2 regions of the Kosakonia oryzae genome follow, and region 2 is predicted to be linked to the other one. Evidence: riboswitches for the same ligand, from Rfam matches in the RefSeq annotation. Region 2 holds a riboswitch; the other holds the start of a gene.

Region 1 (16,010 bases), 2.1 Mb from region 2:
GCTGACGTAAAAAAAGGGGCCGTAGCCCCTTTCTCTTAATCGTCAGACTCGGTGTAATCTTCCGTACCTTCCATCTGCGGTTTACCACCCGACAAGGTGTGAAAACGCTTCGGTCGCTTAATGCGGGCCATATACTTAAGCCAGACACGTTCTGCTTCCGTGTTGGGTTCACGTTCTCCACGGCAGACTGCGACAAACTGCGTTTCTTCTTCGGTCACTGGTTCACGTTTCCCAAGCTCCAGCTCGTTAAACGCATAGCCGTGACGCTCAAGCAGTTGAGCCTCTTTGATGGTGAAATCACCGTGGCGCGAGAACCCGCGTGGATAATTTTTATTGTCGAAAAAACGATTCGTCGTCGTAAAGCTTTCCGCCATCCTGCACGCTCCTAATTCTTTGGCCGAGCTATTTATGGCGCGGAGTATTAGTTACGCTTGACAGAGTGTAAAACAAAACATTTAAATCATTACGACAAATATTTTTGTGGAGAAAACCGTGGATACGGAATTACTAAAAACTTTCCTGGAAGTAAGCAGGACTCGTCACTTCGGCCGGGCGGCTGAATCACTCTATCTGACACAGTCTGCGGTGAGTTTTCGTATTCGCCAGTTGGAGAACCAGCTTGGGGTTAATCTCTTTACTCGTCACCGTAATAATATCCGTCTGACGGCGGCTGGAGAGAAACTTCTGCCTTATGCCGAGACACTTATGAGTACGTGGCAGGCTGCGCGGAAAGAGGTTGCACATACTTCGCGGCATCACCAATTTTCTATCGGTGCCAGTGCGTCATTGTGGGAATGTATGCTCAGTGACTGGCTAAGCAGACTCTATGATCTGCAGGGAAATCTGCAATTCGAAGCACGCATTGCACAACGTCAGTCATTAGTGAAACAGTTACATGAGCGGCAGCTGGATCTGCTGATTACCACCGAAACACCGAAAATGGATGAATTCAGCAGCCAACTATTAGGGCATTTTACGCTCGCGCTCTATTCTGCTGAACCGGGTAAAAATAAAGCGGAACTGAACTACTTGCGATTGGAGTGGGGGGCAGATTTTCAGCAGCATGAAGCAGAGTTGATCGCCAGTGACGATGTACCCACATTAACGACCAGCTCTGCGGAAGTCGCGCATCGACAGTTGCCACAGCTAAATGGTTGTACCTGGCTACCGGTGTTGTGGGCAGAACAAAAAAACGGCTTACATTTGGTAGCAGATACCGCAACCCTTTCTCGTCCGCTTTACGCTATTTGGCTGCAGAATAGTGACAAACAGAACCAGATCAAAGATCTTTTAAAGATCAAAGTGATTGACTGAAATATGAGGCAAGGATGCCAGCCGGCATCTTTTGTATGAAAGGCCTTGAAAAAAAACCAAAAAAAATCCTTAGCAAACGCTAAGGATTATTTCTGGCAGGGGCGGAGGGACTCGAACCCCCAACACCCGGTTTTGGAGACCGGTGCTCTACCAATTGAACTACGCCCCTAATTAGGGTGGCGGAACGGACGGGACTCGAACCCGCGACCCCCTGCGTGACAGGCAGGTATTCTAACCGACTGAACTACCGCTCCACCGAATTTCTTTACAACCACCGGTTTGTTGCCCGGTCTGACTTGCTTAATTTGGTGCCTGGCAGTTCCCTACTCTCGCATGGGGAGACCCCACACTACCATCGGCGCTACGGCGTTTCACTTCTGAGTTCGGCATGGGGTCAGGTGGGACCACCGCGCTAGTGCCGCCAGGCAAATTCTGTTCACCGCCATGCCCTCACGGCACACCGGTTTAATCTGTATCACGCTGAAAATCTTCTCTCACGCCAAAACATCTTCGGCGTTGTAAGGTTAAGCCTCACGGTTCATTAGTACCGGTTAGCTCAACGCATCGCTGCGCTTACACACCCGGCCTATCAACGTCGTCGTCTTCAACGTTCCTTCAGGAGACTCGAAGTCTCAGGGAGAACTCATCTCGGGGCAAGTTTCGTGCTTAGATGCTTTCAGCACTTATCTCTTCCGCATTTAGCTACCGGGCAGTGCCATTGGCATGACAACCCGAACACCAGTGATGCGTCCACTCCGGTCCTCTCGTACTAGGAGCAGCCCCCCTCAGTTCTCCAGCGCCCACGGCAGATAGGGACCGAACTGTCTCACGACGTTCTAAACCCAGCTCGCGTACCACTTTAAATGGCGAACAGCCATACCCTTGGGACCTACTTCAGCCCCAGGATGTGATGAGCCGACATCGAGGTGCCAAACACCGCCGTCGATATGAACTCTTGGGCGGTATCAGCCTGTTATCCCCGGAGTACCTTTTATCCGTTGAGCGATGGCCCTTCCATTCAGAACCACCGGATCACTATGACCTGCTTTCGCACCTGCTCGCGCCGTCACGCTCGCAGTCAAGCCAGCTTATGCCATTGCACTAACCTCCTGATGTCCGACCAGGATTAGCTGACCTTCGTGCTCCTCCGTTACGCTTTAGGAGGAGACCGCCCCAGTCAAACTACCCACCAGACACTGTCCGCAACCCGGTTCACGGGTCAACGTTAGAACATCAAACATTAAAGGGTGGTATTTCAAGGCTGGCTCCACGCAGACTGGCGTCCACGCTTCAAAGCCTCCCACCTATCCTACACATCAAGGCTCAATGTTCAGTGTCAAGCTATAGTAAAGGTTCACGGGGTCTTTCCGTCTTGCCGCGGGTACACTGCATCTTCACAGCGAGTTCAATTTCACTGAGTCTCGGGTGGAGACAGCCTGGCCATCATTACGCCATTCGTGCAGGTCGGAACTTACCCGACAAGGAATTTCGCTACCTTAGGACCGTTATAGTTACGGCCGCCGTTTACCGGGGCTTCGATCAGGAGCTTCTCCTTACGGATAACCCCATCAATTAACCTTCCGGCACCGGGCAGGCGTCACACCGTATACGTCCACTTTCGTGTTTGCACAGTGCTGTGTTTTTAATAAACAGTTGCAGCCAGCTGGTATCTTCGACTGATTTCAGCTCCACGAGCAAGTCGCTTCACCTACCTATCAGCGTGCCTTCTCCCGAAGTTACGGCACCATTTTGCCTAGTTCCTTCACCCGAGTTCTCTCAAGCGCCTTGGTATTCTCTACCTGACCACCTGTGTCGGTTTGGGGTACGATTTCGTGTTACCTGGAGCTTAGAGGCTTTTCCTGGAAGCAGGGCATTTGTTGCTTCAGCACCGTGGTGCCTCGTCATCACGCCTCAGTGTTAAAGCACTCCGGATTTGCCTGGAGCACACACCTTCACGCTTAAACCGGGACAACCGTCGCCCGGCCAACATAGCCTTCTCCGTCCCCCTTCGCAGTAACACCAAGTACAGGAATATTAACCTGTTTCCCATCGACTACGCCTTTCGGCCTCGCCTTAGGGGTCGACTCACCCTGCCCCGATTAACGTTGGACAGGAACCCTTGGTCTTCCGGCGAGCGGGCTTTTCACCCGCTTTATCGTTACTTATGTCAGCATTCGCACTTCTGATACCTCCAGCAACCCTCACAGGCCACCTTCGCAGGCTTACAGAACGCTCCCCTACCCAACAACACATCAGTGTCGCTGCCGCAGCTTCGGTGCATGGTTTAGCCCCGTTACATCTTCCGCGCAGGCCGACTCGACCAGTGAGCTATTACGCTTTCTTTAAATGATGGCTGCTTCTAAGCCAACATCCTGGCTGTCTGGGCCTTCCCACATCGTTTCCCACTTAACCATGACTTTGGGACCTTAGCTGGCGGTCTGGGTTGTTTCCCTCTTCACGACGGACGTTAGCACCCGCCGTGTGTCTCCCGTGATAACATTCTCCGGTATTCGTAGTTTGCATCGGGTTGGTAAGCCGGGATGGCCCCCTAGCCGAAACAGTGCTCTACCCCCGGAGATGAATTCACGAGGCGCTACCTAAATAGCTTTCGGGGAGAACCAGCTATCTCCCGGTTTGATTGGCCTTTCACCCCCAGCCACAGGTCATCCGCTAATTTTTCAACATTAGTCGGTTCGGTCCTCCAGTTAGTGTTACCCAACCTTCAACCTGCCCATGGCTAGATCACCGGGTTTCGGGTCTATACCCTGCAACTTAACGCCCAGTTAAGACTCGGTTTCCCTGCGGCTCCCCTATACGGTTAACCTTGCTACAGAATATAAGTCGCTGACCATTATACAAAAGGTACGCAGTCACACCCGAAGGTGCTCCCACTGCTTGTACGTACACGGTTTCAGGTTCTTTTTCACTCCCCTCGCCGGGGTTCTTTTCGCCTTTCCCTCACGGTACTGGTTCACTATCGGTCAGTCAGGAGTATTTAGCCTTGGAGGATGGTCCCCCCATATTCAGACAGGATACCACGTGTCCCGCCCTACTCATCGAGCTCACAGCCTGTGCGTTTTCGTGTACGGGGCTGTCACCCTGTATCGCGCGACTTTCCGGACGCTTCCACTAACACACAAGCTGATTCAGGCTCTGGGCTCCTCCCCGTTCGCTCGCCGCTACTGGGGGAATCTCGGTTGATTTCTTTTCCTCGGGGTACTTAGATGTTTCAGTTCCCCGGTTCGCCTCACAGCACTATGGATTCATGCTGTGATGATGCACCGTAGTGCACCGGGTTTCCCCATTCGGACATCGCCGGGTCAAGGGTTCATATCACCTCGCCGGCGCTTTTCGCAGATTAGCACGTCCTTCATCGCCTCTGACTGCCAGGGCATCCACCGTGTACGCTTAGTCGCTTAACCTCACAACCGAAGATGTTTCTTCCGATTCATCATCGCATTGCGAAAATTTGAGAGACTCACGAACAACTTGCGTTGTTCAGTGTTTCAATTTTCAGCTTGATCCAGATTTTTAAAGAGCAAAACTTCGCAGCACACACAGAATGTGTACTCTGAAGTTTTCTTGGTTGTGCAGTAATGATGGTGGAGCTATGCGGGATCGAACCGCAGACCTCCTGCGTGCAAAGCAGGCGCTCTCCCAGCTGAGCTATAGCCCCATCGTGGTCTCTGTAACCTTAATTACTTCAGAGACAAGGCGCGAAATGACGAAGCATATCTGAGTATGTGAGTCATTTTGCAACACAGTATCCGGAGCAATTTGGTAGGCCTGAGTGGACTTGAACCACCGACCTCACCCTTATCAGGGGTGCGCTCTAACCACCTGAGCTACAAGCCTGCAGAGATTTTCTTACTGCTGTTTTTTCATCAGACAATCTGTGTGAGCACTTCAGGGAAGGGTTCTTTTAAGGTAAGGAGGTGATCCAACCGCAGGTTCCCCTACGGTTACCTTGTTACGACTTCACCCCAGTCATGAATCACAAAGTGGTAAGCGCCCTCCCGAAGGTTAAGCTACCTACTTCTTTTGCAACCCACTCCCATGGTGTGACGGGCGGTGTGTACAAGGCCCGGGAACGTATTCACCGTGACATTCTGATTCACGATTACTAGCGATTCCGACTTCATGGAGTCGAGTTGCAGACTCCAATCCGGACTACGACGCACTTTATGAGGTCCGCTTGCTCTCGCGAGGTCGCTTCTCTTTGTATGCGCCATTGTAGCACGTGTGTAGCCCTGGTCGTAAGGGCCATGATGACTTGACGTCATCCCCACCTTCCTCCAGTTTATCACTGGCAGTCTCCTTTGAGTTCCCGGCCGGACCGCTGGCAACAAAGGATAAGGGTTGCGCTCGTTGCGGGACTTAACCCAACATTTCACAACACGAGCTGACGACAGCCATGCAGCACCTGTCTCACAGTTCCCGAAGGCACCCCGGCATCTCTGCCAGGTTCTGTGGATGTCAAGACCAGGTAAGGTTCTTCGCGTTGCATCGAATTAAACCACATGCTCCACCGCTTGTGCGGGCCCCCGTCAATTCATTTGAGTTTTAACCTTGCGGCCGTACTCCCCAGGCGGTCGATTTAACGCGTTAGCTCCGGAAGCCACGCCTCAAGGGCACAACCTCCAAATCGACATCGTTTACGGCGTGGACTACCAGGGTATCTAATCCTGTTTGCTCCCCACGCTTTCGCACCTGAGCGTCAGTCTTCGTCCAGGAGGCCGCCTTCGCCACCGGTATTCCTCCAGATCTCTACGCATTTCACCGCTACACCTGGAATTCTACCTCCCTCTACGAGACTCCAGCCTGCCAGTTTCGAATGCAGTTCCCAGGTTGAGCCCGGGGATTTCACATCCGACTTGACAGACCGCCTGCGTGCGCTTTACGCCCAGTAATTCCGATTAACGCTTGCACCCTCCGTATTACCGCGGCTGCTGGCACGGAGTTAGCCGGTGCTTCTTCTGCGGGTAACGTCAATCGGCACGGTTATTAACCGTACCGCCTTCCTCCCCGCTGAAAGTGCTTTACAACCCGAAGGCCTTCTTCACACACGCGGCATGGCTGCATCAGGCTTGCGCCCATTGTGCAATATTCCCCACTGCTGCCTCCCGTAGGAGTCTGGACCGTGTCTCAGTTCCAGTGTGGCTGGTCATCCTCTCAGACCAGCTAGGGATCGTCGCCTAGGTGGGCCATTACCCCGCCTACCAGCTAATCCCATCTGGGCACATCTGATGGCAAGAGGCCCGAAGGTCCCCCTCTTTGGTCTTGCGACGTTATGCGGTATTAGCTACCGTTTCCAGTAGTTATCCCCCTCCATCAGGCAGTTTCCCAGACATTACTCACCCGTCCGCCACTCGTCACCCGAGAGCAAGCTCTCTGTGCTACCGTTCGACTTGCATGTGTTAGGCCTGCCGCCAGCGTTCAATCTGAGCCATGATCAAACTCTTCAATTTAAAAGTTTGATGCTCAATGAATTAAACTTCGTAATGAATTACGTGTTCACTCGTTGAGACTTGGTATTCATTTTTGTCCGAAGACATTCAAGAATCCGCGTCACCTGAGTGCCCACACAGATTGTCTGATAAATTGTTAAAGAGCAGTGCCGCTGTGTTTTCGCTGCGGCGCGGGGTGTGCATATTACGCTTTCCCGCCGTGAAGTCAACTGATTATTTTCAGATTTCTTCACCTGACAGGCCGGTGTGTTTGCCGTTGTGCCGTGTCAGTGGAGGCGCATTATAGGGAGTTAATTCCGGCTGACAACCCCTAATTTGAAAAAAGTTTTCAACCGTCTCTTTTTTGTTCAAAGCTGCCCTAAAGAGCCAGTTTTTCGAGCGTTTTAAAGCCATAGCGCTGTAAAACGGGCAATAACTGTGCAGTTTCAGGCGTTAGCGCCATGCAGTACGCAATATTATCGCCAGCGGATTTTGCATCCGGCGCTTCATGCTCCAGCAACCAGGCGGTACGACGCGCAATGGCTGCACCGGAATCCACCAGCCGGGTGCCCTCTGGCAGCACTTGCAACAGTTCATCCTGCAGCAGCGGGAAGTGCGTACAACCCAGAACTACGGTATCGGGAGGCTCTTTCATGCGTAACCAGGGGCGCAAGATATGGCGCAGCTCTTCAAGCGGCACTTCCTTACCATGCAGTTTCGCTTCAGCCAGGACCACCAGCTCTGCCGACCCCAGCATCTCAATACGACACTCATTTGCGAAACGCGAAATCAGTTCATGCGTATAAGGACGTTTCACGGTGCCGCGCGTTGCCAGTAAACCTACAATGCCGTTTGCCGTTAAGCGCGCAGCCGGTTTGATGGCGGGCACAACGCCAACAACAGGAAAGCTGAATTTGTCACGTAATGCGGGAAGAGAGACGGTACTTGCGGTATTACAGGCAATAACAGCCAGTGCGAGGGGGTATTGCGCTTGAACAGCGGTAACAATCTCGACAACACGTTCAACGATAAACTCTTCGCTTTTCTCACCGTAGGGGAAAGCGACATTGTCGAAAGCGTAGATGTAATGGAGATCCGGCAGGAGATGCCGAATCTCATCATAGACGGATAACCCACCGACGCCGGAGTCAAACACCAGGACGGTGGGACGCGCGTCAGAAGGTGTAGCTGCCAGACAAGGTGTATTCCCGTCCTGCAGTTTGGTAGCCATAAGCTGTCTCGTACTCTTTATCGAACAAGTTAGCTATTTTACCACGAACTGTAAGGTGAGATGTCACTGGATATGAGGCAGATAGATCAACCGTACTATAACTCGGCAAAACACGTTGCTCAGGGTTATAAGTTGACGTGCGATTGTCATAGCGTTTACCGAAGTATTCCCACGCCAGATCCATATCTACATTGAAAATGGACCAGTCGAGCTGGTACTTAGCCTGGCGTTTTGCGCGGCGCGGCAGCACTTCGTTCGTTTCGTCATCACGCGGATCAATGTACTGCAAGGTCACACGATGCGAGAAGATGCCGGTATCGACACTTCCTGTCCACTCAACGCCTTTAATGGTCGCAGCGTTAATGTTGTAGTAAGCCGTATCGCTATAGGTGATCAGATTATCGATCTCATAACGGTACGCGGACAAACGCCAGTCAACCGGACCGGTTAATCCTTCCACACCCGCTTCCCACTGTTTTGACTCTTCCGGTTTCAGATCCGGGTTGGAAGCAATGCCAAAGCGCTTCGCGCCGTACTGCTGGCCAAGCGAAGGCGCCAGGAAACTCGTGCCGTAGGAGAGCGTCAGGCGGTAATTCTCCACAAACTCCCAGCCAGCAGCCGTTTGCCAGGTGCCGTGCCAGCCGAACGCATCATCTTTATCTTCGCGCCCGGAAGCCTCCAGCGTAACATCGCCAAACTGCTGCATGCCGTTCAGGTAGAGGCCGGTATTATCGCGATCGTAGCTGTCGCTTGTGCTTTGGTCAGATGAAACCAGACGCTCCTGCTTCCAGTCGACACCTGCGCCCAGCGAGCCTTTGCCCACCGCAATATTGTTACCCCACTGAATGTAACGCTGCTCCATATCATCCAGCGTAGTGCCATCGTTATAACGGCCATAGATGCTGCTGTAGTTGTAGTCTTTGCTTTTTTGATAGCTGGCCAGCAGTTGCGAAGAGTAGATCCCCTGGTTGAAATTCAGCCCGGTATCCCAGCCCTGAACATACAACTGGCGCTCATCAGCGCTGTAATCTGGCGAAAACGGCGCACTGCCCAGATCGTAATCCACATTATTGCTGAAGTTGTAGCCACGGAAGAAACCGTCAAAATGGTCATCAAACTTATGCTGTAAGCTGCCCCAGAACGTTTTATTGCGGTAGCCATCGCGATCTTCATCATGATCCCATGTCGAATCCGGCTGCACGTTGAAACCGCGCGTACTGGTATAAGAACCTGCGGCGGTCACCATCGTATCGCCAAAACGCTGGCGCAACGTGCCGTCATAGGTTTGATAACCTTTCGAGCCCATACTGGCGTTGACCTGGGATTTCTCGCTATCCGTCATCGTAATAACGTTGACCACGCCGCCAATCGCGCCGGAGCCATAAACCGCAGAGCGCGGCCCACGAATATACTCAACGCGCTGCACCAGCGAGAGCGGGATTTGATTGAGTTCGGGATCGTTCGAAATCCCTGAACGCGCCACCGGTACGCCATCAATCAGCAGCAGCAGATGTTTTGCTTCCGTACCGCGAACATAAACGGACGCTGTTTGTCCCAGCCCACCGTTTTGCGCGATATCCACGCCCGGTAAACGGCGCAGCACATCAATGAGCGAACGGGATTGCCAGCGATCGATATCCTCGCGCGTCACCACCTCGGTCGGCGCCAGCACGGTTTTAGCCGATTGTTGAAAACGATTTGCTGTCACCACCAAATTGTCTGAGCTGCTATCCTGCGCCCAGCCGGAAAATGCCGTGACGGAGAGCGCCGTCAGCAGCGAAGCTTTTTTAATCATTGTGAGAGCATCCACAAAATAAAAAGGATGCCGCAGGTTCCATCAATAGCACGCGATGATGTTACCAGATGCGACGTATTCCGGCAGGTCTTCGGGCTTGGAGGTACAACAAGACAGGACTTCCCACCACTGGCAGTGTCTGCTGTCTCACCTTAATCCTTACCGCTGCGCGTCAGCCCCAGATTCACACTGGATTCCCTTTTAACTCACAGGACCGGAACACGGATGCTACATTCGGTTACATATGGATGTCCAGACTGCTAAGTGAGTATTTCAAAAACATCCAGCGCTGGACATCCGGTGAGCAATCCCTACAATCGCCGCGTTATTCTTAATCACTCAGGAAGCATCATGACCCCCGAACACCTGCCGACAGAACAATACGAAGCTCAACTGGCCGAAAAAGTCGTGCGTCTGCAATCGTTGATGACACCCTTTTCTGCGCCGCTTCCGGAGGTGTTCCGCTCGCCGGTCAGCCATTACCGCATGCGCGCCGAGTTCCGGATTTGGCATGACGGGGACGATCTCTACCACATCATCTTCGATCAGCAGACAAAATCGCGTATCCGCGTCGACAGCTTCCCGGCGGCCAGCGAGCTGATTAACGTATTAATGAAGGTGATGATCGATGCCGTGCGCGGCAACCACACGCTGCGCCACAAGCTGTTCCAGATTGACTATCTGAGCACCATGAGTAATCAGGCGATTGTGACGCTGCTATATCACAAAAAACTGGATAACGAGTGGCATGAAGCTGCCACCCTATTGCGCGATGCGCTGCGGGCGCAAAACCTGAATGTGCAACTGATTGGCCGCGCTACAAAAACCAAAATCGAGCTCGATCAGGATTATGTCGATGAACGCCTGCCAGTCGGTGGCAGAGAGATGATCTACCGCCAGGTGGAAAACAGTTTTACCCAGCCTAACGCGGCAATGAATATTCAGATGCTGGAATGGGCACAGGATGTCACCCGCGACGCCAGCGGCGATTTGCTGGAACTGTATTGCGGTAACGGCAACTTCTCGCTGGCGCTGGCGCGCAATTTCAACCGCGTGCTGGCCACGGAGATCGCCAAACCTTCTGTCGCCGCCGCGCAGTACAACATCGCCGCCAACCATATTGATAATGTACAAATCATTCGTATGTCTGCGGAGGAATTCACTCAGGCGATGAATGGCGTACGCGCCTTTAACCGTTTGCAGGGGATCGATCTGAAAAGCTACCAGTGCGAAACGATCTTCGTCGATCCGCCGCGCAGCGGGCTGGATGCGGAAACTGAAAAAATGGTGCAGGCCTATCCGCGCATTCTGTACATCTCCTGCAACCCGGAAACGCTGTGCAAGAACCTCGAAACATTAAACCAGACGCATAACGTTTCGCGTCTGGCGCTATTTGATCAGTTCCCTTACACGCACCATATGGAGTGCGGCGTTCTGTTGACCAGAAAGTAAAATCTCTCATCCCTCTCCCGTAAAGGAGAGGGAAAAATCACTCCGATGCCTCGTGTTTACGGTTACGGCTGCGCAGGCGAAAACCAATCCAGAAGACCAGCACCACCGACAGCACGGCCGGCAGGAAGTTGGAGCCGATCACCGGGTATTCAGCGCGAACGACCGTACTGTACAGCAGCACGCCGAGAATAAAGCAGGCGGCGGCAAGGCCCGGCAGGCCAACTGGCATGGTGCGATTCTGGTAACGCTGATGCAGGCAATAGACCGTCAGCACCAGCGAAATAACCGGAAATAGAGAAAAGGGAACCACGGAACTGAATACAGCGGAAAATGCGCCGTTAATCGATAAGCCAGCAACCAGCGCCAGCAGCAACGTACCTTTATCTTGACCTGACTGTTTCATTACTCATCCTTTGCTTCACTCGTCGGTTGATGCGCCAGTTTTTCCTGCTCGCGGCGATACCAGTAATAGGCGCCTTTTGAAATCATCCGCAATTGTAGTACCAGCCGCTCTTCTAACTGCCGACGTTGTTCGGCGCTCACATCCAGCGCCTCTGCGCCAGCGTTAAACACGATCGTTACCATCGCCTCGGCTTGCGCCTCGGTAAAGGCGCGCGGCATATGGTTTTCGAGTTCGAGATAGTCGGCAAGTTCCGCGATAAAGTGCTGAATTTCGCGCGCGACCGCCGCGCGGAAAGCGGCTGACGTCCCGGAACGCTCACGCAGCAGTAGCTGAAATGCGTTGGGATTGTTGCCAATAAATTCCATAAAGGTGGAAACCGAGGTGCGGATCACGCTGCCGCCTTTGGCAATACGCTGGCGCGCCTGGCGCATCAACTGGCGCAGCATCAACCCGCTTTCGTCCACCATGGTCAGGCCGAGCTCATCAACATCACGAAAATGCCGGTAAAAGGACGTCGGCGCGATACCCGCCTCGCGGGCGACTTCCCGCAGGCTCAGGCTGGCAAAACTTCGCTCGGCGCTCAGTTGGCTAAATGCCGCTTCCACCAGCGAACGCCGGGTTCTCTCTTTTTGTTGCGCTCTTACACCCATCACTATGTTTGAATCCTTCCTGGGGCTTTCTGGCAATATACCAGAGAAAAATCCGATCTGATCGTACTGGATTGTGACCGATTATTTACACATCGTTTCTTCTTTTTCACATGAAAAAAGCACAACGATAATTGGGGGATTGCCGCTTTGATGTTAGTCTTATGTTGCTTTTATGTATAAGAACAGGTAAGCCTAACCATGCCACATTCCTACGATTATGATGCAATTGTAATAGGCTCCGGCCCAGGCGGCGAAGGCGCAGCCATGGGTTTGGTAAAACAAGGAGCACGAGTCGCGGTTATTGAGCGTTACCATAACGTCGGCGGCGGCTGTACACACTGGGGAACCATCCCGTCGAAAGCGTTGCGCCATGCCGTTAGCCGTATTATCGAATTCAACCAAAACCCTCTCTACAGCGACCATACCCGCCTTCTCCGCTCCTCTTTTGCTGATATCCTGAACCACGCAGAGAGCGTGATTAATCAGCAAACCCGCATGCGTCAGGGCTTTTATGAGCGTAACCGTTGCGAAATTCTTGAAGGCAACGCCCATTTTATTGATGACCACACGCTGGCGCTGGAGTGCCACGACGGCACGGTAGAAACGCTCACCGCAGAGAAATTTGTTATCGCCTGCGGCTCGCGCCCTTACCATCCGGCCGATGTGGATTTTACCCATCCACGCGTCTACGATAGCGATTCAATCCTCGATATGCACCATGAACCCCGCCATGTCATTATCTATGGCGCGGGGGTGATCGGTTGCGAATATGCGTCGATCTTCCGCGGAATGAACGTCAAAGTCGATCTGATCAACACCCGCGATCGTCTGCTGGCGTTTCTCGATCAGGAGATGTCGGATTCGCTCTCGTACCACTTCTGGAACAGCGGTGTTGTTATCCGCCACAACGAAGAGTACGAGCGTATCGAGCCGTTGGAAGACGGCGTCATCATGCACCTCAAATCGGGTAAGAAACTGAAAGCTGATTGTCTGCTCTATGCTAACGGCCGTACCGGTAATACCGACAGCCTGAAACTGAGTAACATTGGTCTGGAAGCCGATGGTCGCGGGCAGTTAAAGGTCAACAGCATGTACCAGACCGCGCTGCCGCACGTTTATGCGGTGGGCGATGTGATTGGCTACCCAAGCCTGGCGTCAGCGGCTTACGATCAAGGGCGTATCGCCGCACAGGCGATGATTAAAGGCGAAGCGACAGCGCACCTGATTGAAGATATCCCGACCGGCATTTATACCATTCCGGAAATCAGCTCTGTCGGTAAAACCGAGCAACAACTGACCGCGATGAAAGTGCCGTACGAAGTGGGCCGCGCGCAGTTTAAGCACCTGGCGCGGGCGCAAATTGTCGGCATGAATGTCGGTACTCTGAAGATCTTGTTCCATCGCGAAACAAAAGAAATTTTGGGGATCCACTGCTTTGGCGAGCGCGCGGCCGAAATTATTCATATCGGCCAGGCGATTATGGAGCAGAAAGGTGGCGGTAACACGATCGAGTACTTCGTTAACACCACCTTTAACTACCCGACAATGGCGGAAGCCTATCGGGTTGCCGCACTGAACGGTTTAAACCGCCTGTTTTAACGCGTTATCGAAATGGCCATCCATTGCACCGCGGATGGCCTCTGCCAGCTGCTCATAGCGGCTGCGCAGCGGTGAACCAGGGCGATAAACCAAGCCGACAGTACGTTTCGGTTCCGGCTTAATGCACGGCAGGTAAACCACGCCATCACGTTTACGCTCACGCGGCACAGCCAGCGCGGGCAGCAATGTGATGCCACTCCCTGCCGCCACCATATTGCGCAGCGTTTCCAGGCTGGTCGCGCGGAAGTGCGTATCTTCGTCTGCCCCGGCTTCAAAGCAGAAACCCATCGCCTGATCGCGCAGGCAGTGGCCATCTTCCAGCATCAGCAACTTTTCACCCGCCAAATCGCCCATCGGCACGCACTCGCGATTCGCCCATGGATGATCTTCATAAATCGCCAGCAGCATCGGTTCATCAAACAGCGGTACTTCAATAAAGGCTTCGCTCTCTTTCACCAGCGCCAGAATCGCGCAGTCAAGCTTGCCGCTGTCCAGTTGCGCCAGTAACTGATGCGTCTGCGCTTCATGCAGATACATTTCCAGTTTCGGGAACGTTTGATGCAGCAACGGAATAATATGCGGCAACAGATAAGGTCCAACGGTTGGGATCAAGCCGATATGCAGCGGGCCGGACATGGTTTCCCCCTGCTGGCTTGCCATTTCCTTCAGCACTTTGACCTCGCGCAACACCGTGCGCGCCTGATCCACCAGCAACAAACCCGCCTGGGTGAACAGCACTTTGCGGCTGGTACGTTCCAGCAGCATCACGCCCAGCTCATCTTCCAGCTTACGAATCTGCCCGCTCAGCGTTGGCTGGCTGACGTGGCAGGAGTCGGCTGCCCGGCGAAAATGGCGGTGTTCGGCTAACGCCACCAGGTATTCAAGATCACGAATATTCATTATTCATCCTCCGTCGCCACGATAGTTCATGGCGATAGATAGCATAGCAACGAACGATTATCCCTATCAAGCATTCTGTTGAATAATACGCAACAGAAGCGAAGCGGAGTCTCACTTACCCCGTGATAAGACAATTAACCCTTTGTTTCTCTCTGAACAACTAAAGCCAACGTGAACGTTTAGCGGACCTGAGTGTCCGCTTTTTTTTGCGTAAAAAAGCCCGGCGAAGAGCCAGGCCCGGTCTTACGTTTTCTGGCGGGTTACACCAGACGCGCTTTCGCATCGGCGATAGCCTGCGCCACCTGAACCGGCGATACGCCACCTTTTGCCGCGCGTTTATCCAGGCAAGATTGCAGCGACAGCACCGGATAAACATCGTCGCTAATCACCGTACTGAATTTTTGCAGATCGGCAAGCGCAAGCGCTTCCAGCGGTTTTGCCTGGCGAATTGCTTCGACCACCGCTTCACCGACAATATGATGCGCTTCGCGGAACGGCACACCTTTGGCGACAAGGTAATCGGCCAGTTCGGTCGCGTTTGCATAACCTTGTTGCGCCGCTTCCTGGCAGCGCGGGCGTTTCACCTGAATGCCGTCCAGCACCAGCGCCGCCATATGCAGACAGTCGAGCCAGGTATCGAGCGCGTCGAATAGCCCCTCTTTATCTTCCTGTATGTCTTTGTTGTAGGCCAGCGGCAGACCTTTCATCGTCATCATCATACCGGTCAACGCACCCTGCACGCGGCCGCATTTACCACGGATCAGCTCCAGCGCATCCGGGTTTTTCTTTTGCGGCATCAGTGAAGAACCGGATGTCACCCGATCAGACAGCTCAACAAAACCCGCTTCGCCAGAGTTGAAGAAGATCAGGTCTTCAGCAAAGCGCGATAAATGCACCATGCCGATCGAAGCATCAGAGAGCAATTCCAGCACGTGATCGCGATCGGAGACGCTATCCAGGCTGTTGCGGGTTGCCGAGGCAAAACCCAGCCAGCCAGCCAGTTGCTCGCGATCGATTTCATAAGCTGTACCTGCCAATGCGCCGCAACCGAGCGGGCTGACGTCGAGGCGTTTCAGCGCATCCTGCAAGCGGCTCTCATCACGCGCCAGCATCTCAACGTAGGCCAGCGCCCAATGGGCAAATGTCACCGGCTGCGCACGTTGCAAGTGCGTATAGCCAGGCATTACGGCATCCTGATTATTCTCTGCGGTCACCACTA
Region 2 (16,010 bases):
GTTCTGGGGGATAGCCATGTCGCATAACGTTACTCCAAAAACCTCTCGCGTGGAATTACGTAAGACGCTTACGTTAATTCCGGTTGTAATGATGGGCCTTGCCTATATGCAGCCGATGACGCTGTTCGATACATTCGGTATCGTCTCCGGCCTGACCGATGGTCACGTCGCAACCGCTTATGCGTTTGCGCTGGTCGCCATCCTCTTTACTGCGTTGAGCTACGGTAAGCTGGTGCGCCGCTTCCCGTCCGCAGGCTCTGCGTACACTTACGCACAGAAATCTATTTCTCCGGCTGTCGGCTTTATGGTCGGCTGGTCATCGCTGCTGGACTATTTGTTCATGCCGATGATCAACATTCTGCTGGCGAAAATTTACTTCGAAGCGCTGGTGCCGTCCGTACCGTCGTGGCTCTTCGTGGTCGCGCTGGTGGCTTTCATGACCATCTCTAACCTGCGTAGCATCAAGACCGTGGCGAACTTCAACACCCTGATCGTGATCCTGCAAATGGGCATCGTCGCGGTCATCGTCGGCCTGATCATTTACGGCGTTTCACACGGTGAAGGCGCGGGCACGCTGGTCAGCTCCCGTCCGTTCTGGTCTGAAGGTGCGCACGTTGTGCCGATGATCACTGGCGCAACCATCCTGTGCTTCTCGTTCCTCGGTTTTGACGGGATCTCCTCGCTGTCTGAAGAGACCAAAGACGCTGAACGCGTGATCCCGCGCGCTATCTTCCTCACAGCGCTGATTGGCGGCGTGGTGTTTATCGCAGCGTCTTACTTCCTGCAACTCTACTTCCCGGACATCTCCCGCTTTAAAGATCCGGACGCTTCGCAGCCGGAAATCATGCTGTACGTTGCCGGTAAAACCTTCCAGTGGGGCGTATTGATCTTCTCCAGCGTTACCGTCCTGGCTTCCGGTATGGCGGCGCATGCGGGCGTCTCCCGTCTGATGTATGTAATGGGCCGCGACGGTGTGTTCCCGTCCCGTTTCTTCGGCTATGTACATCCGAAATGGCGTACCCCGGCGTGGAACGTTCTGCTGGTCGGCGCGATTGCACTGCTGGCGATTAAATTCGATCTGGTAACGGCAACGGCGCTGATTAACTTTGGTGCACTGGTGGCATTCACCTTTGTGAACCTGTCGGTGATCTCGCAGTTCTGGATCCGTGAAAAACGCAACAAAACGCTGAAAGATCACTTCAACTACTTGCTTCTGCCGGTATGCGGTGCGCTGACGGTGGGGGCGCTGTGGATCAACCTTGAGCAGAGCTCAATGATTCTGGGTCTCATCTGGGGCGCAATCGGCCTGGTCTATCTGGCCTGTGTTACCCGCAGCTTCCGCAACCCGGTGCCGCAGTACGAAGACATCGCGTAAATCGCTTTACGCAGAGACAAAAAACCGGAGGTCCAGGCCTCCGGTTTTTTTATGCTTCAAGGACAGTCTACTCGTGCTCAGACAATCTCTTCCGCGTACTGCCACAGCGCCTTCAGTAGAGCCTGCTTTTCACTGTTACCGTCGTGCTGCTGGAACAGCGCCTGGATCTGTTCGGCGTACTGTTGCAAATACTCCGGCGTAAAGACGTTACGGCGATGCTGCAACCAGCGTTGTTGCTCGTTTTCATCCAGCGTGCCAGGGAAGTTGCGCGCCCGGTAGTTAAACAGCAGCTTTTCAATGCGCCCGTCGGCAAAGGTAATATCGAGAGCGGGCAGGTTACGCGGCTCGGTTTCGAGCAGGATTTTCATCGCTGCGCGATCGGCATCGCTAAAAAAGCCGTTGTAGATCTGCGCATCAACATTCTCTGACGGCACGAAGGGTTCTGCCTCGGCAAAAATGGCCAGCACTTTTTCCCGCACCTGCGGGTTGTCACGCAGAATTTGCAGGTTATCAAGACACTGTTGGCGGTTAATGCCCAGCCGCTCTGCATCCTGCGGACGCAGCGTATTGGCCTGCGCCAGCACCGGGCATTTATTCAGATGCACCAGCTTCACTGGCACCGCCGCGCTCTCACCGAGATCCGCTTTTGGCGTATACAGACGCTCGCGCAGCGCATCGGCATCCAGCTCCAGCAGCGGCGACATATCACCCGCGAGATCCACCATAATCACCGCGTTGCGGTTCTCCGGGTGCCAGGCCAGCGGCGCAACCCAACTGGTATTGCCGCGCCACGCGCCGAACATGCCGGAAACGTGCACCAGCGGCTTCATCTGCGGAACATCGATCAGCGCCGCCAGCTTCTGCTTGTTGCGGTGGCTATAGAGATAATCAAACAGCTTCGGCTGTTTTGCTTTAACCAGTTGCGCCATCGCAATGGTGGCGTACACATCGGCCATCGCATCGTGGGCATTACTGTGTTCGATACCGTTGGCTTTCGTCAGATGTTCAAGGCGAAAACTCGGCAGGCCGTCATCGTTCTCCGGCCAGTTGACACCGTCCGGGCGTAGGGCGTAGCAGGCGCGCATTACATCCAGCAGATCCCAACGCGAATTGTTGTTCTGCCAGCTCCAGGCGTACGGATCGTAAAAGTTGCGATAAAAGATATTGCGCGTGACTTCGTCGTCAAAACGCACATTGTTGTAACCGAGTACGCAGGTTTTCGGTACGGTAAAGAGATCGTGAATACGCCGGGCGAACGCGGCCTCGTTCTCGCCTTTGGCGCGCGCAATCTGCGGCGTTATACCGGTGATCAGCACTGCTTCGGGCTGCGGCAGGTAATCATCCGCTGGTTTACAGTAGAAAACTTCCGGCTCGCCGATGACATTGAAATCGGCATCAGTACGCAGCGCGGCGAACTGCGCCGGGCGATCCAGCGCCGGGCTGGTACCGAAAGTCTCGTAATCGTGAAAGAGAAAAGTGGGCGTTGCGGCGGAATCAGACACCAGTTGCTCATCCTGTCAGTAAATATGTCGCTTATGGTAAACCATCCCACCCTGTGTGCCGAAGAAAAACCCGTCACTGTTCCGCAGAACCTCGCAAAAACAGCGCGTTAAAACCGATCTGTGTCACATTTTTTTGCAATTTAACCAGGTAACGACACGCGAAGTTCCGTAAAAAGGACAGCGATTTTAGATGCTATTGAGGATATTTCATTGAAACGCCGTTTGTTTGCTGCTTCTTTGCTGGCGATTTGCGTACATAACGCGCAGGCCGACGACTTACCTTTTGCCCCACAGCCGCCAGCTATTCAGGCTGGCTCCTGGGTATTGATGGATTACACCACCGGGCAAATCTTAACTGCGGGCAACGAGCATCAGCAGCGTAATCCGGCGAGTTTGACCAAACTGATGACCGGCTATGTAGTGGATCGGGCGATCGACAGCCATCGTATCAGCGCGGATGATGTGGTGACGGTAGGGAAGGATGCGTGGGCGAAAGGCAACCCGGTTTTTGACGGTTCATCGCTGATGTTTCTGAAACCCGGCGACCGCCTGACCGTGCGCGATCTGAGCCGTGGTCTGATTGTCGATTCCGGTAATGATGCCTGCGTGGCGCTGGCCGATCATGTTGCGGGCGGCCAGCCGCAGTTTGTCGCCATGATGAATGATTATGTGCAGAAGCTGAATCTGCGCGACACCCACTTCGAAACTGTCCACGGGCTGGATGCACCAGGACAGCACAGTTCGGCCTACGATCTGGCGGTATTGTCCCGCGCCATCATTCACGGCGAGCCGGATTTCTACCATATGTACAGCGAAAAAAGCCTGACGTGGAACGGCATCACCCAGCAAAACCGTAACGGGTTATTGTGGGACAAAACCCTCAACGTCGACGGGCTGAAAACCGGTCACACTTCGGGTGCGGGTTTCAACCTGATTGCCTCCAGTGTTGACGGTCAACGCCGCCTGATTGCGGTGGTTATGGGCGCGGACAGTCCGAAAGGCCGTGAAGAGCAGGCGCGTAAATTACTGCACTGGGGACAACAAAACTTCGATACCGTCGAAATTTTGCGTAACGGCAAAAAAGTCGGCAGCGAGCGCGTGTGGTACGGCGATAAAGAGCAAATTGCGGTTGGTACGGATCAGGATTACTGGCTGGTGCTGCCAAAAGCAGAAGTGCAGAACGTCAAGGCGAAGTATGTGCTGAGCAGTAAAGAGCTGGATGCGCCGCTGGCTGCGCATCAGCAAGTAGGGGAGATTCAACTCTACGATCGCGACCAACTGATCGCTCACTGGCCGCTGGTCACGCTGGAAAGTGTCGGCAAAGGCGGCTTGTTCTCGCGTCTGAGCGACTGGCTTCATCACAAAGGGTAACGCGCGTGCGGGCAGAGTGGCGGTGATGCGAGTCTGCTCGCATAATTGATGACTCCGACATGCCAGGCGATCGTCGGAGCGCTATACTGTATAAACACACAGTAACGGTAAGGGAGTCAACATGAGCTACAACGTGAAGCAACTGGAAAAACGTCGTATCGCCGGGTTCCATCTGGTCGGGCCCTGGGATGTGACGGTGAAGCAGGGTTTTAAACAGCTAATGATGTGGGTCGACAGCAATAAGATCGCACCGCTGGAGTGGGTGTGCGCTTATTACGATAACCCTGACGAAGTGCCGCCGGAAAAGCTGCGCGCGGACGTTGCTATCACCGTCGATGCTGACTTTCAAATCCCGGCAAACAGCGAAGGGGTGATCCTCACCGACATTCCGGGCGGTCAGTACGCCGTGGCGCAGGCGAGGGTGTACAACGAAGAGTTTGAAGCGTGCTGGGATCTCTTCTTTGATGAACTGCTTAGCGATCAATCTGTGCAAATTGCCGCGGGTCCCTGCTTTGAAGTCTACCTGAACGATGCACAGCAGGATGGCTACTGGGAAATCGACATGCATATCCCGGTTGAGTCGAAAATTCTGTAAGCGATAAATTAACCGGAAGAGGCAACAGGAAGCGCTGTCGCCTCTTTTTTTATCGCAGAGGGTGCTATCTGAGTCCGAAAAATCCTACAATTGCGCCTTTGTCGGTTCAATCGGGGGAAGCGACTGTGCGTCGCGACAAATCACTCAGTCCTTTCGAAATTCGTCTTTACCGCCATTATCGTGTCGTACATGGTGTGCGTATCGCGCTGGCTTTTATTCTGACCTTTTTGCTGATCCGTCTGCTGGAGGTGCCGGAGGGAACCTGGCCACTGATCACGCTGGTGGTGCTGATGGGGCCGATCTCCTTTTGGGGAAACGTGGTTCCGCGCGCATTTGAACGCATTGGTGGCACAATTTTGGGTGCGGCGCTGGGGCTGGTGGCACTAAAACTGGAGCTGCTCTCGCTGCCGGTGATGCTGCTGTGGTGCGCGGTGGCGATGTTTCTCTGTGGCTGGCTGGCGCTGGGCAAAAAGCCTTACCAGGCGCTGCTCATTGGCATTACGTTATCGGTGGTGGTTGGCGCGCCGCCAGGTGATATGCATACGGCACTGTGGCGCAGCGGCGATGTGATTATCGGTTCACTGCTGGCGATGTTGTTTACCGGGATCTGGCCGCAGCGGGCTTTTTTGCACTGGCGTATCCAGATGGCCAACTACGTCACCGCCTTCAACCGCGTTTATCAGGCCGGTTTCTCCCGTAACCTGGTTGAACGGCCGCGGCTGGAAAAACATCTGCAAAAAATCCTCAACGACGTGGTGAAGATGCGCGGGCTGATCGCGCCTGCCTGCAAAGAGACACATCTGCAAAAGGCGATTTTCGAAGCCATCCAGACCGTCAGCCGCAATATGGTCTGCATGCTGGAGTTGCAAATCAATGCTCACTGGAGCTCACGAACCAGCCACTTTGTGATGATCAACGCGCATACGTTGCGGGATACGCAGCAGATGACCCAGCAAACACTGCTGACCATTGCGCATGCGCTGTATGAAGGCAACCCGCAGCCGATTCTGGCCAACACTGAAAAGCTCAATGAGATTGTGGCGGAATTGCGCCAATTGAGCAGTGAACATAAAGGTGATGCGCTGGCTGAAACCTCGATTCACGGTTACGTCTGGCTAAGCATGGAGCTGGCCCGTCAACTGGAGCTGCTGTCACATTTGATTTGCCGGGCGTTGCGCAAATAACGGCCAGATAACCCGATGGCGTTGTTGGGTTGTTTCGATTCAGCTACATTTGCGGTTATGATAGCCACCAGGAAAAATCATTGTCTTATGCGACCACATTGGGTAGGTTTGCCTCTAAGGTGGTTGCTTTAACGAATCCGAATCTCACATTATCAGGGGTGTAAAAATGGAAACAAGTAAGCCTTCATTCCAGGATGTTCTGGAGTTTGTGCGTCTGTTCCGCCGCAAAAATAAATTGCAGCGTGAAATCCAGGACGTGGAGAAGAAGATCCGTGATAACCAGAAGCGCGTGCTGCTGCTGGACAACCTGAGCGACTACATTAAACCGGGTATGAGCGTGGAAGCGATCCAGGGCATTATCGCCAGCATGAAGACCGACTACGAAGATCGCGTGGATGATTACATCATCAAAAACGCTGAACTGTCGAAAGAGCGCCGCGAAATCTCTAAAAAACTCAAAACTATGGGCGAACTGAAGCCGATTGAGCCAAAAGCGGAATAACGCTTCCAGCGAGTGGTGAGAGGCGCGCCTCTCACCCTTCCAGCACGCCCCCTGCCACCATTTTCAGCAGATAGTTTTGCGGCCAATGCGCCGTCAACCCGGTCTCTTTCAACTCCCGACGAACGCTTTCCACATCATGGCGTTGGCTATTAAGCAACAGCCCGACCACACTTCCGCTGTGGGCAACATTCAGTCCATACAGATCGCAGCGCTCCACCAGCTTGAGCAGGGCGGGAAACGCCGGTTTTGGCAGCAGCGCCTGGCTGGCAATCGCGCTTAACGTCGCGGCTTCTCCCAGCCGCGCGGCATCATTTTCCACGCAGGCCTGCTGCAACAGGCGCCATGCATTATCCAGTGTATGGGCATTTTCCAGCAGCGCCTGCTGGCGTGGCAGACGATGATAAGCGGCAGTGGTCAGGGTTAGCGGACTTTCAAGCAGCAGCACGTCACACTCCGGCAAACCGCCGCAGGTAATCTGCGTTGCAGCGGTATTGTGATCGAACAGCGTCAGGCGCGAAAAGATCGTACTGTCGGTCGGTTCCAGTGCCACGCACAGTTGCGCCAGGGTTTTCTCGTCCAGCGGTTGCTCAAGATGACGGGCCGTTGCCACGGCGGCGGCGGCAATATCCGCAGTGCTGCTGGCCATGCCTTTGGCCAGTGGAATGGTAGAGCGGCACTCGATGCGTAATGCATGCGTCAGTGTGGCTGGTAGCTGCCAGTGCGCCAGGAGTTGGTTAACCATACGACGCACCAGTGGTCGTTCATCCAACCGAGGTTTGCCGTGGGTAACTTCGACACTGCTGTACCAGTCCACCGGACAGGAGACCAGTTTTTCACCTCCCAGGATCCAGCCCTGGATTATTTCACCGCACGATGCGGGACAGTGCGCCAACGCCACGCTGTAACTCCCTTTATAATTAAAGTCCGGATAGTGTCACTTCGACCTCGCGAACGCCAGAATTTCGCGCAATGTAGATTTCTCGCCGTTCCGTTATTTCTGCAATGTATTTCGCCAGCCCTGGCAACTGATGTCGCAGGCATTTCGTCTGCAAAATATTGCAAATTATGAGGCGATTAAATTTCCGTTAGCAATATTTTGTTATTCCGGATGCGCTTGAGAACCCTCTGAAGCCTTAATATCCTGGAAGTGGATGAAAAGGGTGAGCAATAAATTGTCATAGCGCAACAAATTATTATTTTCTCAAAGATAAACTGAACCCGTTTTTATTTCCCTGCTGCGATATAGTACGTCAGGGAAAAATCAGGGTAGTAATGACGTACCGTGATTAAAAATCTGTCAGGTTTGCCGCAAATGTATTTTGCGGCTGGGAAGGGGGTGTAAATCCCCCGCAGCCCCCGCTGCTGTAATGCTGACGACCCCGTAATCGCCACTGATCGTAAGATCGGGAAGGACGGGTGAGGATGACGCTAAGCCAGAAGACCGGCCTGATGGACATTATCAACAACTTCGGTGGGAAGTGGGTTGCTCAGTAGCGTGCGGTCGAAAGACCGGGTCAACACGCATCCTGGCTCCGTTCTTCCTGCCCGCTACGGGGTTACAGGAATGTCAGACAGACGCAGCGCCTTTCTCCTTGCCGGAACCGGCAGCGGCTGTGGGAAAACCACCGTCACGCTTGGGCTGCTCACCGTGCTGCAACGTCGCGGTCTACGCGTGCAACCCTTCAAAGTGGGGCCGGATTACCTCGACACCGCCTGGCACAGCGCCGTTACCGGCGTGGCTTCCCGCAATCTCGACAGCTTTATGATCTCGCCGCCTGTGTTAAATGCGCTGTTTCGCCAGCATTTCACCGCCGCCGATGTCGCTGTTATTGAGGGCGTGATGGGGCTTTACGATGGCTACGGCACCGACCCCAATTATTGCAGCAGCGCGGCGCTGGCAAAACAGCTTGCGCTTCCGGTGATCCTGCTGGTTGATGGCAAAGCGGTATCCACCTCCATTGCCGCCACGGTGATGGGTTTTCAGCACTTTGACCCGCAGTTGCGCATTGCCGGCGCGATCGTCAACCGGGTAAACAGCGACAGCCATTTTCAACTGCTGAAACACGCCATTGAACATTACTGCGATTTGCCGGTGCTGGGATATGTTCCCGTTGCTCCCGGCGTGGCGCTGCCGGAACGTCATCTTGGTCTGGTCACTGCCCGCGAGTCGGTCGTTAACGCGCAGCCATGGCAGGAGTTTGCCGCACGCCTGGAACAGACGCTTGATATTGACCGCTTACTTGCCCTGAGCCAGACAACCGCGTTGCCGCAGGGGGAGTTTCCTGCCATGCCCGCGCCAGAGGCGGGCGTAGGGTTAACGCTGGCGCTGGCCGATGACGAAGCCTTCAACTTTTACTACGCCGATAACCTGCAACTGCTTGAACACGCTGGCGTGCGCATCGTGCGTTTTAGCCCGCTGCATGACCATGAATTGCCCACCTGCCAGATGCTGTGGCTGGGCGGCGGCTATCCTGAGTTGCACGCGCGCGCGCTGTCGGCAAACCTGCCAATGCGGGATGCCATTCTCGCCGCGCACCGGCGTGGCGTGGCGATTTATGCCGAGTGCGGCGGCCTGATGTATCTCGGCGATACGTTGTTGGATGCCGCAGGCGAGGAGTGGCCGATGGTCGGCGCCATCCCTGGTCACAGCCGGATGGGCAGTCAGCTCACCCGCTTTGGCTACTGCGAAGCCCGCGCAACGCAGCAGACCTTACTCGCTGGCGCAGGGGAAACCCTGCGCGGCCACGAGTTTCACTATTCCGATTTCACTCCGCGCGTCGATGCCGTGCTGGCGTGCCATAAAACGCGCGATGGCGAAGTGCTGAAGCGCTGGCAGGGCGGCTGGCAGGTGGGCAATACCTTTGCCAGCTATTTACACCTGCATTTCGCCCAGCGTCCAACGATGCTGGAACACTGGTTTGCAGCCGCAAGGAGGGCGTCATGACGCTGCTGGCCTGGTGTGTCGCATTTCTGCTCGATCGCTTACTTGGCGACCCGCCGTACTGGCCGCATCCGGTGCGCTGGATCGGCGCACTGATTAACCTGGTGCAAAGCGCCGTCCGGCGAGTGTGCCGCAGCGATACCGCGCTGCGCATCGGCGGCGGTGTGATGTGGCTGCTGGTGGTGGGCATCACCTGGAGCGTTGCCTGGGGTGTGCTCGCGCTAGCGCAGATAATCCATCCGTGGTTCGGCTGGTGCGTAGAGGTGTGGATGATTTACACCCTACTTGCCACACGTTGTCTTGCGGATATGGCGCGGGAAGTGGAGCAGGCGCTGCGCTTCGGTTCGCTTGCCGAAAGCCGCGAAAAGCTGTCGTGGATTGTCGGTCGCGATACCGCGCAGCTCCAGCCGCCGCAAATCACCCGCGCGGTAGTGGAGACCGTCGCGGAAAACACCGTCGATGGCGTTATCGCGCCGCTGTTCTTTTTACTGCTCGGCGGCGCGCCGCTGGCTATGGCCTACAAAGCGGTCAATACCCTCGATTCGATGGTGGGCTACAAGCATGAAAAATACCGCGCGATCGGCATGGTCAGCGCGCGGTTGGATGATGTCGCCAACTTTATCCCGGCGCGTCTGAGTTGGCTGTTACTCAGTATGGCGGCCTGGCTCACAGGTAATGACGCGGGCAATGCGCTGCGTATCGGTTTTCGCGATCGGCGCAACCACAGCAGCCCCAACTGCGCCTGGCCGGAAGGTACCGTGGCCGGGGCGCTTGGCGTGCGGCTTGGCGGGCCAAATGACTACTTCGGCCAGCGGGTCGAAAAACCGTGGATTGGCGATGAGCTCCGCGCCATCACGCCGGATGACATTCCCCGCACCATTCGCATGATGTGGCTTGCCGCCACGCTGGCGCTGGCACTGTTTGCGCTGATACACCTTGCCCTCGCGGGCGCATAAGGATGAAGACGATGGATTATTTGCAACAACCGCAGGCGATTGAAGCCAAAAGTTTTGTCATTATCGGCGAGATTATCCAGCAAACCCGCCCCGATTTTCGTTTTGCCAGCCCGCTGCATGAAGCGGTAACCAAACGGGTCATCCACACCACCGCTGATTTCGACTGGCTCGATATTTTGTGGTTTTCCAGTGATGCGCTGCAACGCCTGTGCGGGGCGATAACGCAAGGCTGCACCCTTTATACCGACACCACAATGGCGCTTTCCGGCATTAATAAGCGGTTGCTGGCGGAGTTCGGCGGCGAAGTGCGTTGCTACATCTCCGATCCGCGCGTGGTGCGAAAAGCCAAAGAGGAGGGTATCACCCGTTCGATGGCGGCGGTCGATCTCGCGCTGACGGAAGCGGAAGAGAAAATCTTTGTTTTCGGCAATGCGCCCACGGCCCTGTTCCGCCTGCTGGAACACAAGGTGCCGGTCAGCGGCGTGGTTGGCGTGCCGGTCGGTTTTGTTGGCGCTGCGGAATCGAAAGCGGCACTGGTAGAGAGCGGTTTGCCCGCCATTGCCGCGCATGGTCGCAAGGGCGGCAGCAATGTGGCGGCGGCAATTATTAATGCGCTGCTCTATCACTTGCAGGCGGCGCAATGAGCCAGGCCTTCGACGATCCGGTGTGGCACAACGGTAAAGCCCTGCGCAAAGGCTATACCACCGGCTCTTGCGCCACCGCAGCGGCAAAAGTCGCGGCGTTGATGGTGCTGCGCCAGCACATTATTCACCAGGTCTCGATTGTTACCCCCTCCGGCGTCACCCTGCATCTGAATGTGGAATCGCCGCACATTGAAGGCCAGCAGGCGATTGCCGCCATTCGCAAAGACGGCGGCGATGATGTGGATGCCACCCACGGCATGCTGATCTTTGCCCGCGTCACGCTCACCGAGGATGACCAGATTGTTCTGCGCGGCGGTGAAGGCGTGGGCACCGTCACCCGCAAAGGTATTGGTCTCGCTGTGGGGGAAGCGGCGATCAACCGCACGCCGCGCCAGACCATCGAAGCCGCTGTCCGCGAAGTGATTGGCCCCACGCGCGGCGCGCAGGTGGAAATTTTCGCCCCGGAAGGCGAAGAGCGGGCGAAGAAAACCTACAACGGCAGGCTTGGCATTCTTGGCGGTATTTCGATTATCGGTACCACCGGTATCGTGACGCCAATGTCGGAAGAGAGCTGGAAACGCTCGCTGTCGCTGGAGCTGGAGCTAAAACGCGCGGGCGGAATGGAACGGGTTATCCTCGTCCCGGGCAACCACGGCGAACGCTTCGTGCGTGAGCAGCTTGGCGTCTCCGGCGAGCTGGTCGTGACGATGAGCAACTTCGTTGGCTACATGATTGAAGAGGCGGTACGTCTGGGCTACCGGCAGATCGTGCTGGTCGGCCATCCCGGCAAGCTGGTGAAAATCGCCGCCGGTATTTTTCATACCCACAGCCATATCGCGGATGCGCGGATGGAGACACTGGTCGCACACCTGGCGCTGCTCGGCGCGCCGCATGATCTGCTGCTGAAGGTCAGCGACTGCGACACCACCGAAGCGGCAATGGAGTACATCGATGCTGCCGGGTTCAGCCATCTTTACACGCATCTGGCGCAGCGGATCTGCCTGCGCATTGCGCAGATGCTGCGTTTCACGCAAAACCCGCCGCAGTGTGATGCGGTGCTGTTCTCTTTTGATAACAAAGTGCTGGGCGCGAATCGCCCGGTTGAAGAGATTGCCGGAGATCTGAAATGTTGACCATTGCCGGCATGGGGCCGGGGAACCTCGCGTTGATGACGCCGCAGGCGCTGGAGGCCGTGGCACAGGCCGACGTGCTGGTCGGCGGCAAACGCCACCTGGCGCAGTTTGCCGATTTTCGCGGTGACGTCCGCGTACTGGATGCCGACATTCCCGGCCTGCTGGCGTGGCTTGAGCAACAACAGCAGCGGCGCGTGGTAGTGCTGGCTTCCGGCGATCCGCTGTTTTACGGCATCGGCAGCCGGCTGGTGGCGCATTTCGGTATCGGGCAGTTGCGCATTATTCCCGGTATCAGCGCCGTGCAGTATCTCTGCGCGCGTACGGGCATCGATATGAATGACATCTGGCTCACCAGCAGCCACGGGCGGGCAGTGGATTTCGACGCGTTAGCCCGCGCCCACAAAGTGGCGATGGTCACTGACGCAAAGTGTGGGCCAAAAGCGATTGCAGAGGCATTGCTGGCGCGCGGCGCGGAAAAGCGCTGGCTGGTGATCGGTGAAAACTTAGGCCTGGACGATGAGCGCATCCACCGGCTGCGTCCAGCGGAAGTACAGGACGAATATGCGATGAATGTGGTGGTGATCCTCAATGAAAGATGAGCTGTTTATCCGTGGTGAAAAGGTGCCGATGACCAAAGAGGCGGTGCGCGCGCTGGCGCTGTCGAAGCTGGAGTTGCATTGCGCGCAGCACTTGATCGATATCGGCGCGGGTACCGGCAGCGTCAGCATTGAAGCAGCGCTGGCGCACCCTGGCTTGCAGGTCACCGCCATCGAGCGTAATCCGGCGGCGCTGAGCCTGCTGGAAGATAACTGCCTGCGCTTTGGCTGTCGCAATATTGCCATCGTCACCGGCGTTGCGCCGCTCTTTGTCGAGCGGCTCGCCGATGCGGTGTTTATCGGCGGCAGCGGCGGCAACCTGGCGCAATTGATTGACTGGTCGCTGGCGCAGCTTCACCCCGGCGGACGGCTGGTGATGACCTTTATTTTGCAGGAGAACCTTAACAGCGCGCTCTCACACCTGCATACCCTGCGGGTTGCTGCGCTGGATTGCCAGCAGCTCCAGGTCTCTCTGCTCACCGGGTTGGGCAGCGGTCATTACTTCAAAGCGAATAATCCTGTCTTTTTGATTTCCTGCGAAAAGGAGAAGCAGCATGCCTGATAACGCTGATGCACAAACGGTCTGGTTTGTCGGCGCCGGGCCGGGCGATCGCGAACTGATCACCCTGAAAGGCTACCGGCTGTTGCAACAGGCTCAGGTGGTGATTTACGCCGGATCGCTCATTAACACCGAGCTGCTGGAGTATGCCTGCGCTGATGCGGCATGCCATGACAGCGCCGAACTGCATCTTGAGCAAATTATCGACCTGATGGAAGCCGGAGTGAAAGCCGGGAAAGTCGTGGTGCGTCTGCAAACCGGCGATGTTTCGCTTTACGGCTCGGTGCGCGAGCAGGGTGAGGAACTGACCCGGCGCGGCATCCGCTGGCAGGTCGTGCCGGGCGTCAGCGCGTTTCTCGGCGCAGCGGCAGAATTGGGCGTTGAGTACACCGTACCGGAAGTGTCGCAGAGCCTGATCATTACCCGCCTGGAAGGGCGTACGCCGGTGCCGGAGCGCGAGCAGCTTGAATCCTTCGCCAGCCATCAGACATCGATGGCGATCTACCTTTCCGTGCAGCGCATCCACCGCGTGGCGGAGCGCTTAATTGAAGGCGGCTATCCGCAGACCACGCCGGTGGCGGTGATCTACAAAGCCACATGGCCACAGAGCCAGACGGTACGCGGCACGCTGGCCGATATCGGCGACAAAGTGCGTGAAGCCGGCATCCGTAAAACTGCGCTGATTCTCGTTGGCGCATTTCTTGGCGAGGAGTACCACTACTCGCGGCTGTATGCGGCGGATTTCAGCCATGAATACCGTAAAGCCTGAATCGATTGCACTGTTCTGCCTGACGCCGGGCGGCGTGGCGCTGGCGAACCGTCTGAAAGCGGCGCTGCCGATGACCTGTTTTACCAGCGAGAAGCTGCTCACCGACGGCTTTCAGCCCTTTGCAGGCAGCTTTGCGCAGACCCTGCGCGAGGCCTTTTGCCACTACCCGGCGGTGGTATTTATCGGCGCAACGGGCATTGCCGTTCGGGCGATTGCCCCACTGGTCAACGACAAATTTCTCGATCCGGCGGTGATCGTCATTGACGAACGCGGCCAGCATGCGATCAGTCTGCTTTCCGGCCACTATGGCGGCGGGAATGCGCTGACGCGTTATCTGGCGGGCGTACTGGATGCCGATCCGGTGATTACCACGGCGACCGATGTAAACGAACTGGCGGCGCTGGACACGCTGGCCTGTCAGCTTGATGCGCGGATGGACGATTTTCGCGCGGCGGTAAAAACCATCAACCACATGCTGGTCAGCGGTAAACGCATCGGCCTGTGGTGTGAAGAGGCGCTGCGTGCGGAAGTGGCACGCTGCGACACGCGAGGTTTTATCCCCGTCACGCGCCTTGACGCTCTGCCGGAAATGGACGGGCTGGTCTGCGTCTCCCTCCGGGCGCAACTGCCTGCGCTGCCCGTGCCGGTGTTCAAGCTGGTGCCAAAGCGCGTGGTCGCGGGCATTGGCTGTCGGCGCGATACGCCGTTTGCCTTGCTGTCGGCGTTACTGCAACGCCAGTTGCAGGCGCAGGCCTTCGATCCGCTGGCGCTGCGGGCGATTGGCAGCATCAGCTTAAAGCAGGATGAGAAAGGGTTACTGCAACTGGCGGAAAGCTTGCGGGTGCCGTTTGAAATTTTTACCGCGCAGGCGCTGCGTGAGCACGAGCATCGCTTTCCGGCCTCGGACTTTGTCCGGCAGACCGCGGGCGTGGGGAGTGTTTCCGGGCCGGCAGCCTGGCTGATGAGCCAGGGGCAACTGGTTGGTGAGACCCTGCGGGAGCAGGGCGTGACAATTACTTTGGGAGTTTCGCACTGATGTTAACGGTAATCGGGATTGGCCCCGGCTCACAGGCAATGATGACCATGGAGGCCATCGACGCGCTACAGGCAGCGGAAATTGTGGTGGGTTACAAAACCTACACGCACCTTGTTAAAGCCTTCACCGGCGATAAGCAGGTGATCAAAACCGGTATGTGCAAAGAGATTGAGCGCTGCCAGGCGGCAATTGAGCTGGCGCAGGCCGGGCATAACGTGGCGCTGGTCAGCAGCGGCGACGCCGGAATTTATGGCATGGCAGGGCTGGTACTCGAACTGGTCAACAAGCAACAACTGGATGTGGAGGTGCGGCTGGTGCCGGGCATGACCGCCAGCATCGCCGCCGCTGCGCTGCTGGGCGCACCTTTGATGCACGACTTCTGCCATATCAGCCTGAGCGATCTGATGACGCCGTGGCCGGTTATCGAAAAACGCATTGTCGCGGCGGGCGAGGCGGATTTCGTTATCTGCTTCTACAACCCCCGCAGCCGTGGCCGCGAAGGGCATCTGGCGCGAGCATTCGAACTGCTGGCGGCGAGCAAAAGCGCCAATACGCCGGTGGGCGTGGTGAAATCCGCCGGGCGCAAGAAAGAGGAAAAATGGCTGACCACGCTCGGCGAGATGGATTTTGCACCCGTCGATATGACCAGCCTGGTGATTGTCGGTAACCGCGCCACCTATGTGCAAAACGGTCTGATGATTACCCCACGAGGTTACACCCTGTGACGGCAGGCGAGGTGCTGGTGATTGGCGGTACCAGCGATGCGCGGCTGATTTGCCAGCAACTGGATGAAGCCGGAGTGCGTTACACGCTGTCGGTTGCCACGCCGACCGGCGCGCAGCTGGCA

What was found. Region 2 has a riboswitch for cobalamin ahead of AWR26_RS09265 (cobyrinate a,c-diamide synthase). Riboswitches for the same ligand answer to the same signal wherever they lie in the genome.
Region 1: another riboswitch for cobalamin. It lies ahead of btuB (TonB-dependent vitamin B12 receptor BtuB); the one in region 2 lies ahead of AWR26_RS09265 (cobyrinate a,c-diamide synthase).

The regions. Positions count from the first base shown of each region.
Region 1 covers NZ_CP014007.2:5,245,692-5,261,701, forward strand. The annotation lists gene AWR26_RS24830 (YifB family Mg chelatase-like AAA ATPase) at 1-10, shown strand, start outside; gene AWR26_RS24835 (DUF413 domain-containing protein) at 36-374, opposite strand; gene hdfR (HTH-type transcriptional regulator HdfR) at 481-1,314, shown strand; tRNA gene AWR26_RS24845 (tRNA-Trp) at 1,408-1,483, opposite strand; tRNA gene AWR26_RS24850 (tRNA-Asp) at 1,492-1,568, opposite strand; rRNA gene rrf (5S ribosomal RNA) at 1,625-1,740, opposite strand; rRNA gene AWR26_RS24860 (23S ribosomal RNA) at 1,835-4,736, opposite strand; tRNA gene AWR26_RS24865 (tRNA-Ala) at 4,915-4,990, opposite strand; tRNA gene AWR26_RS24870 (tRNA-Ile) at 5,093-5,169, opposite strand; rRNA gene AWR26_RS24875 (16S ribosomal RNA) at 5,243-6,782, opposite strand; gene murI (glutamate racemase) at 7,141-7,992, opposite strand; gene btuB (TonB-dependent vitamin B12 receptor BtuB) at 7,937-9,787, opposite strand; cobalamin riboswitch at 9,853-10,021, opposite strand; gene trmA (tRNA (uridine(54)-C5)-methyltransferase TrmA) at 10,139-11,239, shown strand; gene AWR26_RS24895 (YijD family membrane protein) at 11,277-11,642, opposite strand; gene fabR (HTH-type transcriptional repressor FabR) at 11,642-12,295, opposite strand; gene sthA (Si-specific NAD(P)(+) transhydrogenase) at 12,491-13,891, shown strand; gene oxyR (DNA-binding transcriptional regulator OxyR) at 13,874-14,791, opposite strand; gene argH (argininosuccinate lyase) at 15,052-16,010, opposite strand, start outside.
Region 2 covers NZ_CP014007.2:1,941,594-1,957,603, forward strand. The annotation lists gene AWR26_RS09230 (APC family permease) at 17-1,375, shown strand; gene sbcB (exodeoxyribonuclease I) at 1,453-2,877, opposite strand; gene dacD (serine-type D-Ala-D-Ala carboxypeptidase DacD) at 3,088-4,248, shown strand; gene sbmC (DNA gyrase inhibitor SbmC) at 4,370-4,843, shown strand; gene AWR26_RS09250 (FUSC family protein) at 4,969-6,027, shown strand; gene AWR26_RS09255 (DUF496 family protein) at 6,194-6,529, shown strand; gene AWR26_RS09260 (GHMP family kinase ATP-binding protein) at 6,561-7,427, opposite strand; cobalamin riboswitch at 7,812-7,993, shown strand; gene AWR26_RS09265 (cobyrinate a,c-diamide synthase) at 8,094-9,473, shown strand; gene cbiB (adenosylcobinamide-phosphate synthase CbiB) at 9,470-10,426, shown strand; gene AWR26_RS09275 (cobalt-precorrin-8 methylmutase) at 10,438-11,070, shown strand; gene cbiD (cobalt-precorrin-5B (C(1))-methyltransferase CbiD) at 11,067-12,203, shown strand; gene AWR26_RS09285 (cobalt-precorrin-7 (C(5))-methyltransferase) at 12,197-12,802, shown strand; gene AWR26_RS09290 (decarboxylating cobalt-precorrin-6B (C(15))-methyltransferase) at 12,792-13,361, shown strand; gene AWR26_RS09295 (cobalt-precorrin-4 methyltransferase) at 13,354-14,127, shown strand; gene cbiG (cobalt-precorrin 5A hydrolase) at 14,108-15,163, shown strand; gene AWR26_RS09305 (precorrin-3B C(17)-methyltransferase) at 15,163-15,888, shown strand; gene AWR26_RS09310 (cobalt-precorrin-6A reductase) at 15,885-16,010, shown strand, end outside.